Regions from separate parts of the Priestia sp. KCTC 13724 genome, predicted to be linked through region 2. Evidence: riboswitches for the same ligand, from Rfam matches in the RefSeq annotation. Region 2 holds a riboswitch; the other holds the start of a gene.
What was found. A riboswitch is a leader RNA that binds a small molecule or an ion and turns the genes downstream of it on or off. The one in region 2 is predicted to bind glycine.

Region 1 (4,427 bases), on a different contig from region 2:
AAGATTTTGAGTCTTTTTAATAGTTAATTTAAATTAATGCAACACTAGTGGCATAGCATATATACTTTCTATTATCTTGTACGTAATCCGCTTTGGTAATTTTATGGTGGAGCGCTATGAAAAGCACCTTCAAGTTCAATACGGGCTATTAAACAAAAGCTCGCTTACGATTCCTTTTGAAAAAATTAAGGCGGTTACAGTTGAAGAAGGTTTGCTTCAGCGTTTATTTGGTTGGGGAGCCATTTCGTTAAAAGTCGTAACTTCTGATTTAGAGCAAAAAGTGTATTTACACCCATTTTTAAAACAAAAGGAAATAACGGAGGTTTTTTCAGAGTATCTTCCTACTTATCGTTATCTTGAGTTTAAGCCAAACGTAGTGCGCAATTATGTATGGTATAAGCTATCATATGTCTTCATTACAGCTTGCATTGCAGCAGTAGCAATCAGCTTTTGGAAAGTTCAGCTTGTGTGGGGAGTGGTTGTCATTTTGTTAGCTACTTCGTTGTTAACATGGTTTGGATATCACCAAGGAGGCGTAGCGATGACCCATGAATTTTTAAGTATTCGATCGCAGTTTATTACTCGAAAAACAACGGTTATGCAGCGCAGAAAGATTCAGGATGTAAAGGTGAAAGCAAGCAGCAGGTTTTGGGAAAAAGGATGTCGTCATCTTATTGTATCAACAATGGGTCTTGGTTCTTCCTACGGAGTTGGCTATTTACCGGAGCGCATATGGAAGCCGATCTTTGATAAAGCTACACATTGGGATGTAAAGAAAGAGTGAGTTATGATTAACATAACCTGTCCACTGTGTGGAAAAAAGAATGGATGTCAGCATGTTTTAAAAGAAGAAGAGTTTACTTGCTGGTGCGCAGAAGAAGAGTTTCCAGATGCGTTAAAAGCAAAATCTAGTCATTCTTGCATTTGCAAATCTTGTCTGCAAGCGTATAAAGAGAGTCAGCGTGAAGAGTAATGATTACGCTGACTCTTTTTACTTAATTAATCAATGCTTGTAGGGGAGCGGGAATTCGTCCACCGCGATTTACTAATCGCTCAGAGCTATAAGGGTTAACACCCATGACTGGAGCTCGTCCTAGAAGACCACCGAATTCTACCATTTCACCTTCACTTTTACCGGGAACAGGGATAACGCGTACTGCGGTTGTTTTTTTGTTAATCATTCCAATTGCCGCTTCATCAGCAATCATTCCTGAAAGCGTAGCAGGACTAACATCTCCTGTTAAAGCAATCATATCTAAACCAACAGAACATACGCAGGTCATCGCTTCAAGTTTTGATAGATTTAGAGAACCGTCGGTAATACCTTTAATCATCCCGTTATCTTCACTGACTGGAATAAAAGCCCCACTTAGACCACCAACGTAAGAGCTAGCCATTGCGCCTCCTTTTTTCACAGCATCGTTCATAAGTGCTAACGCAGCAATTGTACCATGAGTACCCACACGTTCTAACCCAATTTCTTCTAAAATTTCAGCAACGCTGTCGTTAATAGCATTAGTAGGAGCCAGTGATAAATCCATGATGCCAAAGGGAACGTTTAGTCGTTCAGCCACTACGCGTCCAATTAACTCACCAGCGCGCGTAATTTTAAATACCGTCTTTTTAATTACTTCAGATACCTCACCTAAATCAGCATTAGGATGACGTTTTAGTGCATTTAAAACAACACCAGGGCCACTAACACCTACGTTTAAGACCACTTCACCTTCACCTGAGCCGTGAAAAGCCCCGGCCATAAATGGATTATCTTCAACAGGGTTACAGAACACAACCAGCTTGGCGCAAGCAATGCCATCACGATCTTTTGTACGGTTAGCCGCTTCTTTAATAATAACGCCGAGCTGTTTTACAGCATTCATATTAATACCGGTACGAGTGGTGGCTACTGAGATTGAAGAACAAACGCGTTCTGTTACGCTAAGAGCTTCAGGTAACGCGTCTAGCAACGTTTGATCACTCTTTGAAATTCCTTTATGAATAAGAGCTGAGAAGCCTCCGATAAAATCGACACCAACCTGTTGTGCAGCACGGTCTAATGTTTTAGCGAGCGTGATTGTTTGTTCAACCGTTGTATGACCTAAAATCTCTGCGATAGGAGTAATTGAAATACGCTTATTTACAATTGGAATTCCATATTCTTTTTCAACCTGTTCAGCAGTTTCTTTTAATTCACCTGCATATGAAACAATTTTGTTGTAGACATTTTGATTCATTGTTTCAAAGTTAGAATCAGCACAGTCTCTTAAACTGATACCCATTGTTACTGTACGGATATCGAGGTTCTCCATTTGAACCATTCGGATGGTTTCCATCATTTCTGTTAAAGCAATACTCATATTTATTCCTCCTTTTATACGCGATGCATAGCTTGAAACGTTTCTTCAAGCTGCACGTGAATTTTTAAACCAAGCTCTTCGCTAACGTTATTTAAAGAATGTTGTAGCGAGTTTAGTTCAATAGCTGATACATCGACAATCATCATCATCGTAAAGAAATCTTGTAATATTGTCTGACTAATATCGAGGATGTTAACACCTTGATTTGATAAGACAGTTGTGACGCTTGAAATAATCCCTACTTGATCTTGTCCAATTACGCTAACCACAGCGCGCTTTTGTTGCATAATAATCACCTCAAAAATAATATAGAAAATAAAAAAAGAGATTGGAAGAATCCAATCTCGAATAGGTCATCGAATAACATACGTATGTATCGTTACTCTTCTGTCCTTTTGCCTGAGATTGTGAATCCTTCGGCGCCGCCTAAGCGGTCTCTCCAGAAGCTGCTCCTGTTGTAGTGTTATCCACAACAATCATTGCTTGGGGAATATTCAATTTAACATTGGCTCAAAAACCAATAGAAAAATCATATCAACAAAAGAAAAGATAGTCAATGTTTTTTGAACATTTCTATTGTTTCATCATGTTTACTTAGAATGGGAGAGTGTTTTGTGCTATATCACACTTAAAAATAGAGCAATGGAAGCAAAAGGTGAGAGGAGAGGTAGGAGCTAAGGCTTTTCATCAATAGTTCAGCAAAGGGAAAAGGGTACAATTGTTATAAATAGAAAAAAAGGAAAGAGCCTATCAGTCGCTTTCCTGTGATAATTTTTATTACTCGTCTTCTCCAGAAGGGCGAGTTGTTTGGGAGGCAAGCGTGTCCCAAAAGCTTGTATCTGCATTTTCTATTGAGCCATCTGAAATAGCTCTTACAGTTGAGTCTAAAGTAGTGATTGTTTGTTTAATGTGCCATTAGTTAAAAAAGGCATGAGCTTAAAATACTGTATTTTGAGAATATTTAAAGTAGAATGTAAACAAATTATTGTAACTGTACAAATAAGTGAAAGTTAAGACGAGGAGAAAGAGGGAGAGGGCGGATATCGCAGTGGATGGCTAGTTACTGATTATCATGAGATGTGTAATAAAAAATTAGGTATTATAAGAATACTATGCTATACTAAGTTTACCATTTTCTTTACCAGTTACTATCTGTGTTTTGATGTTCCCTATTCATTCGTGAGTAGGGTTTTTATTATGTCCAAATTTCAATGTAAATTAAAAACAGACTCTACAAGTAGAGTCTGTACATAGATGTCCGTATTAATTACGCTTTTTGAACGTTAGTAGCTTGAGGTCCACGTTGACCTTGCTCTACTTCAAAAGTTACAGCTTGACCTTCATCTAAAGATTTGAAACCTTCGCTTTGGATTGCTGAGAAATGTACGAATACATCGTCTCCGTTTTCGCGCTCGATGAATCCAAAACCTTTTTCTGCGTTAAACCATTTTACTTTACCTTGTTCCATTGTTGTTGCCTCCTCGTGTGCTTTGCACACATTGTGTTACTATTCTTGCTCAAATCTTCAGACGAAAGTTGTTAACTTGTCAATCCTTGCCGAACAAAAATAATTCTTCTTAAGAATAACAGAAACAGTTCAGTATTGCAAGTAAAGTAAAAAATAGATGCGTCCGTTTATTATTTTTGGCTCATTCTTCCCAGCGCTTACTGCTGATTTTCTCAATAATCCCGTGCAAATCCCCAGGCTTATGAAACTCAATCGGAGACGCGCCTTTTTCAAACAAAATCGATTCTGCTTCAATTAACGCCACGTAGCGTCCGTTCACTTTCGCTAAGTGAATATTTTCCCCGAAATCCGCTAACAGTCCTTTAATCTCCGTTTCGCCAAGCTTCATTTTAAGCTCGGCATCAGGCGTATGCTCGACGATATGAGCAGCAGCTTCCATAACTTGATTGGTATCCAAACGTTCTTGAAGCTCACGCTTTTCACTTGTTGCCCACAGTTCCATGTCCGACTCAAACTGTTCAAGTTCTACGCTTTCTGCTTCAAACGTTTCGCTGACGTGTTCACGCACCATATCCATCACTTGTGTTTTCATAACCTCAGGC
Region 2 (4,427 bases):
TGTTTCATCCAGTCTTTTTTTCCACGCTTAAATCCACCCCTAAACGGAACAGATGTAATACCGTGTTGTTTTAAATACCACTGTAAATAAAGCTGAGTTGCTCGATATTCCGTAAAAATGATGACTTTATCATTAATCTGTTGAATTAATTCAATTACCTTTTCTGCTTTCGCATTTTGAGGAACGGTTTGTACTTTTTCAAGGAGTGGTTTAAGCATCTGAGTAGCTTTTTCACTGTTTTCGTCCTCTTGGCGTTCAAGCATGCTTTTTAAGGTCATAAATACTGCTTCGCGACTGCTACAAGCTTCGCGCTGCAATGTTAAAATTGCAAAGGAACTGCTGGGTAAATTTGAATGTTGCTTAAATGAAGTGATTTGATCATACAACTCTCGTTCTTCAGATGAAAACTCAACAGGAACGGTTTGAACAATTCGTTTTGTCCATTCAATACCTGTGTCTTGCCTGCGGTTTCGAATCATCACTTTGTTAACGAGTTCCTTTAAATACTCATCATTTTGAACAGAACGTTTCTTAGCAGAAAATAAATCAGCAAAATAATCTTTGTTTCCTAGGTGGCCTGGTTTTAATAACGAAACTAAGTTGAAAATCTCTTCTACTCGATTTTGAATTGGTGTCGCTGTTAATAATAAGCAGAACTTTTTCTTTAAGCTTTGAACAAACTCATAGTTTTTTGTTTTATTATTTTTTAGTTTATGAGCTTCATCGATGATGATAAGGTCATAATCTTGTTCTAATACAATTTCGCGATGAGGAGAGCGCTTGGCTGTATCAATGGATGATACTACTATGTCGCATTGCTCCCACACGTATGTTTTCTTTTGTGGAACAGCAGGAATAAAAAATTTATGGTTAAGTTCCATTGCCCATTGGGATACAAGTGATGCTGGTACAAGAATAAGGGCTTTTTTCACAAGACCACGAATCATATATTCTTTTAAAATGAGTCCTGCTTCAATTGTCTTTCCAAGCCCCACTTCGTCAGCTAAAATCGCTTTTCCATTCATTTCTTCTACCACTTTTTTAGCTACTTCTAACTGGTGTGGATGCGGGGTTAGGTCTGTTAAATGGCGAGGTGCTTGCAGACCTTCAAATTCAGTAATTAACGTTTGCTCCTCGATTTCATATGCTAATTTATACATTTCCCAATCAGACCAAGAGCCGTCTTGCTCAAGTTTATTTAAAAAAGTAGATTCCCATGCTTCATCTTTCTTCATACTGATGTTCATCGTTAGTTTTGCTCCTTTCTGAAAGTTTTTATTGAACTGCTGAACAGAATCATGTAGGATAAAAATATATTTTAGAAAATTCAAAATAGAAAATAGATTGTCACTAAATGAACTATTTTGTTATTGATGTGTGTAAGTAATAGTTTCTTAGTAGTATGCCCAAAATTACAAACTTTATAGAGGCGAATGATGACAAGGGGAGAGACTGCTTTAAAGTGGCGCCGAAGGAGCAAACAACATGTGAATCTCTCAGGCAAAAAGACTCTTGTTGGACGCAACTCTGGAGAGCGTCTATTTCGAATAGACCACCCACGAGGCAAACCTATTTAACGGGTAAACTTTCAGGTGAAAAGGACAGAGACTTCCTGCTATACAGCAGGGAGTTCTCTGTCCTTTTTTATGTGTAAAAAAGATACGATGATTCCCCGAAACCAAAGCAAATGGCCTTATATGAGGAGGATGTTAAATGACTGAGCTAAACAAAACACCACTTTACGATGTCTATCAACAGTACGGTGGAAAGATTATTGATTTTGGAGGTTGGGCTCTTCCAGTTCAATTCTCATCTATTAAAGAAGAACATCATGCGGTTCGTACAAAAGCTGGCCTGTTCGATGTTTCTCACATGGGAGAGTTTGATGTAAAAGGGACAAATAGCTTGGCATTTTTACAAAAAGTTATGACGAATGATGTTTCAGTATTACGTCCAGGTAAAGCACTATATACCGCGATGTGCTATGAAGATGGGGGCACAGTGGATGATCTCCTTGTTTATCAAAAAGGAGAAGATGACTACCTGCTTGTTGTAAACGCAGCAAATATTGAAAAAGACTTCGAATGGCTACAGCAGCATAAGCCAGAGGGTATTGAGCTTGTAAATCGTTCAAGTGAGTTTGCTTTACTAGCTTTGCAAGGTCCAGCTGCACAAGGTGTTTTACAGAAATTAACATATGAATCATTATCTGACTTGAAACCATTTACATTTAAAGATGATGTAGAAGTAGCAGGTGTGAGAGCGCTTGTTTCACGTACAGGTTATACAGGCGAGGATGGTTTTGAACTGTACTGTTCTGCATCAGATGTAGTAACGCTTTGGACTGAGCTTTTAAAAAGTGAAGAGGTAGTTCCGTGTGGATTAGGAGCACGAGATACGCTTCGTTTTGAAGCAACTTTAGCTTTATATGGTCAAGAGCTTTCAAAAGATATTACGCCAATTGAAGCACGTATCGGATTCGCAGTGAAAACGGATAAAGAAGATTTTATCGGCAAAGAGGTATTAAAGCGTCAGCGTGAAGAAGGACCAAACCGCAAGCTTGTTGGGCTTGAAATGATTGATAAAGGAATTCCACGACATGGATATGAAGTGTTTAGTGAGGAAGAAGAGATTGGCTTTGTTACAACAGGCACACAATCGCCAACTTTAAATAAAAGCATTGGTCTTGCACTTATCGATGCTAAACATGCTGAGCTAGGTACAGAAGTGTATGTGCAAGTGCGAAAAAGACGTTTAAAAGCAAAAGTCGTGAAGACACCTTTTTATAAGCGTTCAAAATAATGTTGGGTAATTAAAGAGAGGGGACAAAAGAATGGTACATCGTTATTTACCAATGACATCAGAAAATCAGCAGCAAATGTTAAAGGCAATTGGCGTGTCTTCAGTGGATGAGTTGTTTTCAGATATCCCAGAAAGCGTTCGTTTCCAAGGGGAATACAATATAAAAAAAGCGGCCTCAGAATCTGAGCTAGTAAAAGAGTTAACAAACTTAGCTACTAAAAATAAGAACGTAAAGGAATACGCTTCATTTTTAGGAGCAGGTGTTTATGATCACTATATGCCAATTATTGTTGATCACGTTATTTCGCGTTCAGAGTTTTACACAGCTTATACACCATATCAGCCTGAAATTTCGCAAGGAGAGCTGCAGGCTATCTTTGAATTTCAAACGATGATTTGTGAGCTAACAGGAATGGATGTTGCCAATTCATCCATGTACGATGGTGGTACAGCACTTGCTGAGGCAGCCATGTTAAGTGCAGGTCAAACGAGAAAGAAAAAAGTGTTAGTTTCAGAAACAGTTCACCCTGAATCACGAGCTGTGTTAGAAACGTACGCAGCAGGTCAGTACATTGAAGTAGTAGAAGTACCAAGCAAAGACGGCGTAACGGATCTGACGGTGCTGAAGGAGCGCATGGATGATGATGTAGCGGCTGTCATCGTTCAGTATCCAAACTTCTTTGGTCAAGTAGAACCTTTAAGAGAAATTGAAGCCATTGCTCATCAAGGAAAAGGAATGTTTGTTGTATCAAGCAATCCACTATCTCTTGGATTGTTAACTCCTCCGGGTCAGTTTGGTGCTGATATTGTTGTAGGAGATGCACAACCTTTTGGTATTCCAACACAGTTCGGTGGTCCTCACTGCGGCTACTTTGCTACAACGACAAAGTTAATGCGTAAAATTCCAGGACGCTTAGTTGGTCAAACGATTGATGAAAATGGTAAGCGCGGCTTTGTCTTAACGCTTCAAGCACGTGAGCAACATATTCGCCGTGATAAAGCAACTTCAAACATTTGTTCAAATCAAGCGTTAAATGCACTTGCAGCTTCAGTAGCGATGACTGCCTTAGGAAAGCAAGGGGTAAAGGAAATGGCTACGCAAAATTTATCAAAAACGCATTATGCATATAACGCATTAAAAGCAAGCGAAGTAGATGTTGTTTTTAATGGGGCATTTTTCAATGAGTTGGTTGTAAAACTACCTCAACCTAGTAAGGAAGTAAATCAAAAGTTATTAGCGAAGCATATCATTGGTGGCTATGATTTAGGCCGAGACTATCATGAGCTTAAGGATCACATGCTACTTGCTTTTACTGAACTCCGTACAAAAGAAGAAATCGACCAACTTGTGAAGGAATTGGGGGATCTTTATGCATAATCAACATCAATCGCTTATTTTTGAAATGAGTAAAGAAGGACGCGTTGGCTATTCATTACCAGAACTAGACGTGCCGGAAGTAACCAGTACGGAAGTGTTGCCAGCAGAATATGTACGTACCGAAGCACCAGAACTTCCAGAAGTGTCTGAGCTAGACATTATGCGTCACTATACTGCTCTTTCAAAACGTAACCATGGAGTAGACTCTGGCTTTTATCCGCTTGGTTCTTGTACAATGAAATATAAT

Region 1: it holds a riboswitch for glycine, as region 2 does, so the genes downstream of both, AC1UFB_RS08815 (ACT domain-containing protein) here and gcvT (glycine cleavage system aminomethyltransferase GcvT) in region 2, are expected to answer to the same signal.

The regions. Positions count from the first base shown of each region.
Region 1 is NZ_JBXDLD010000058.1:13,521-17,947, reverse strand. It holds gene AC1UFB_RS08830 (PH domain-containing protein) at 107-784, shown strand; gene AC1UFB_RS08825 (cysteine-rich CWC family protein) at 788-973, shown strand; gene AC1UFB_RS08820 (PFL family protein) at 996-2,357, opposite strand; gene AC1UFB_RS08815 (ACT domain-containing protein) at 2,372-2,644, opposite strand; glycine riboswitch at 2,735-2,810, opposite strand; partial or broken gene AC1UFB_RS08810 (carboxypeptidase) at 3,135-3,266, opposite strand; gene AC1UFB_RS08805 (cold-shock protein) at 3,625-3,825, opposite strand; gene AC1UFB_RS08800 (DUF3900 domain-containing protein) at 4,007-4,427, opposite strand, start outside.
Region 2 is NZ_JBXDLD010000171.1:80,978-85,404, forward strand. It holds gene AC1UFB_RS19745 (DEAD/DEAH box helicase) at 1-1,247, opposite strand, end outside; glycine riboswitch at 1,434-1,522, shown strand; glycine riboswitch at 1,526-1,607, shown strand; gene gcvT (glycine cleavage system aminomethyltransferase GcvT) at 1,714-2,802, shown strand; gene gcvPA (aminomethyl-transferring glycine dehydrogenase subunit GcvPA) at 2,834-4,180, shown strand; gene gcvPB (aminomethyl-transferring glycine dehydrogenase subunit GcvPB) at 4,173-4,427, shown strand, end outside.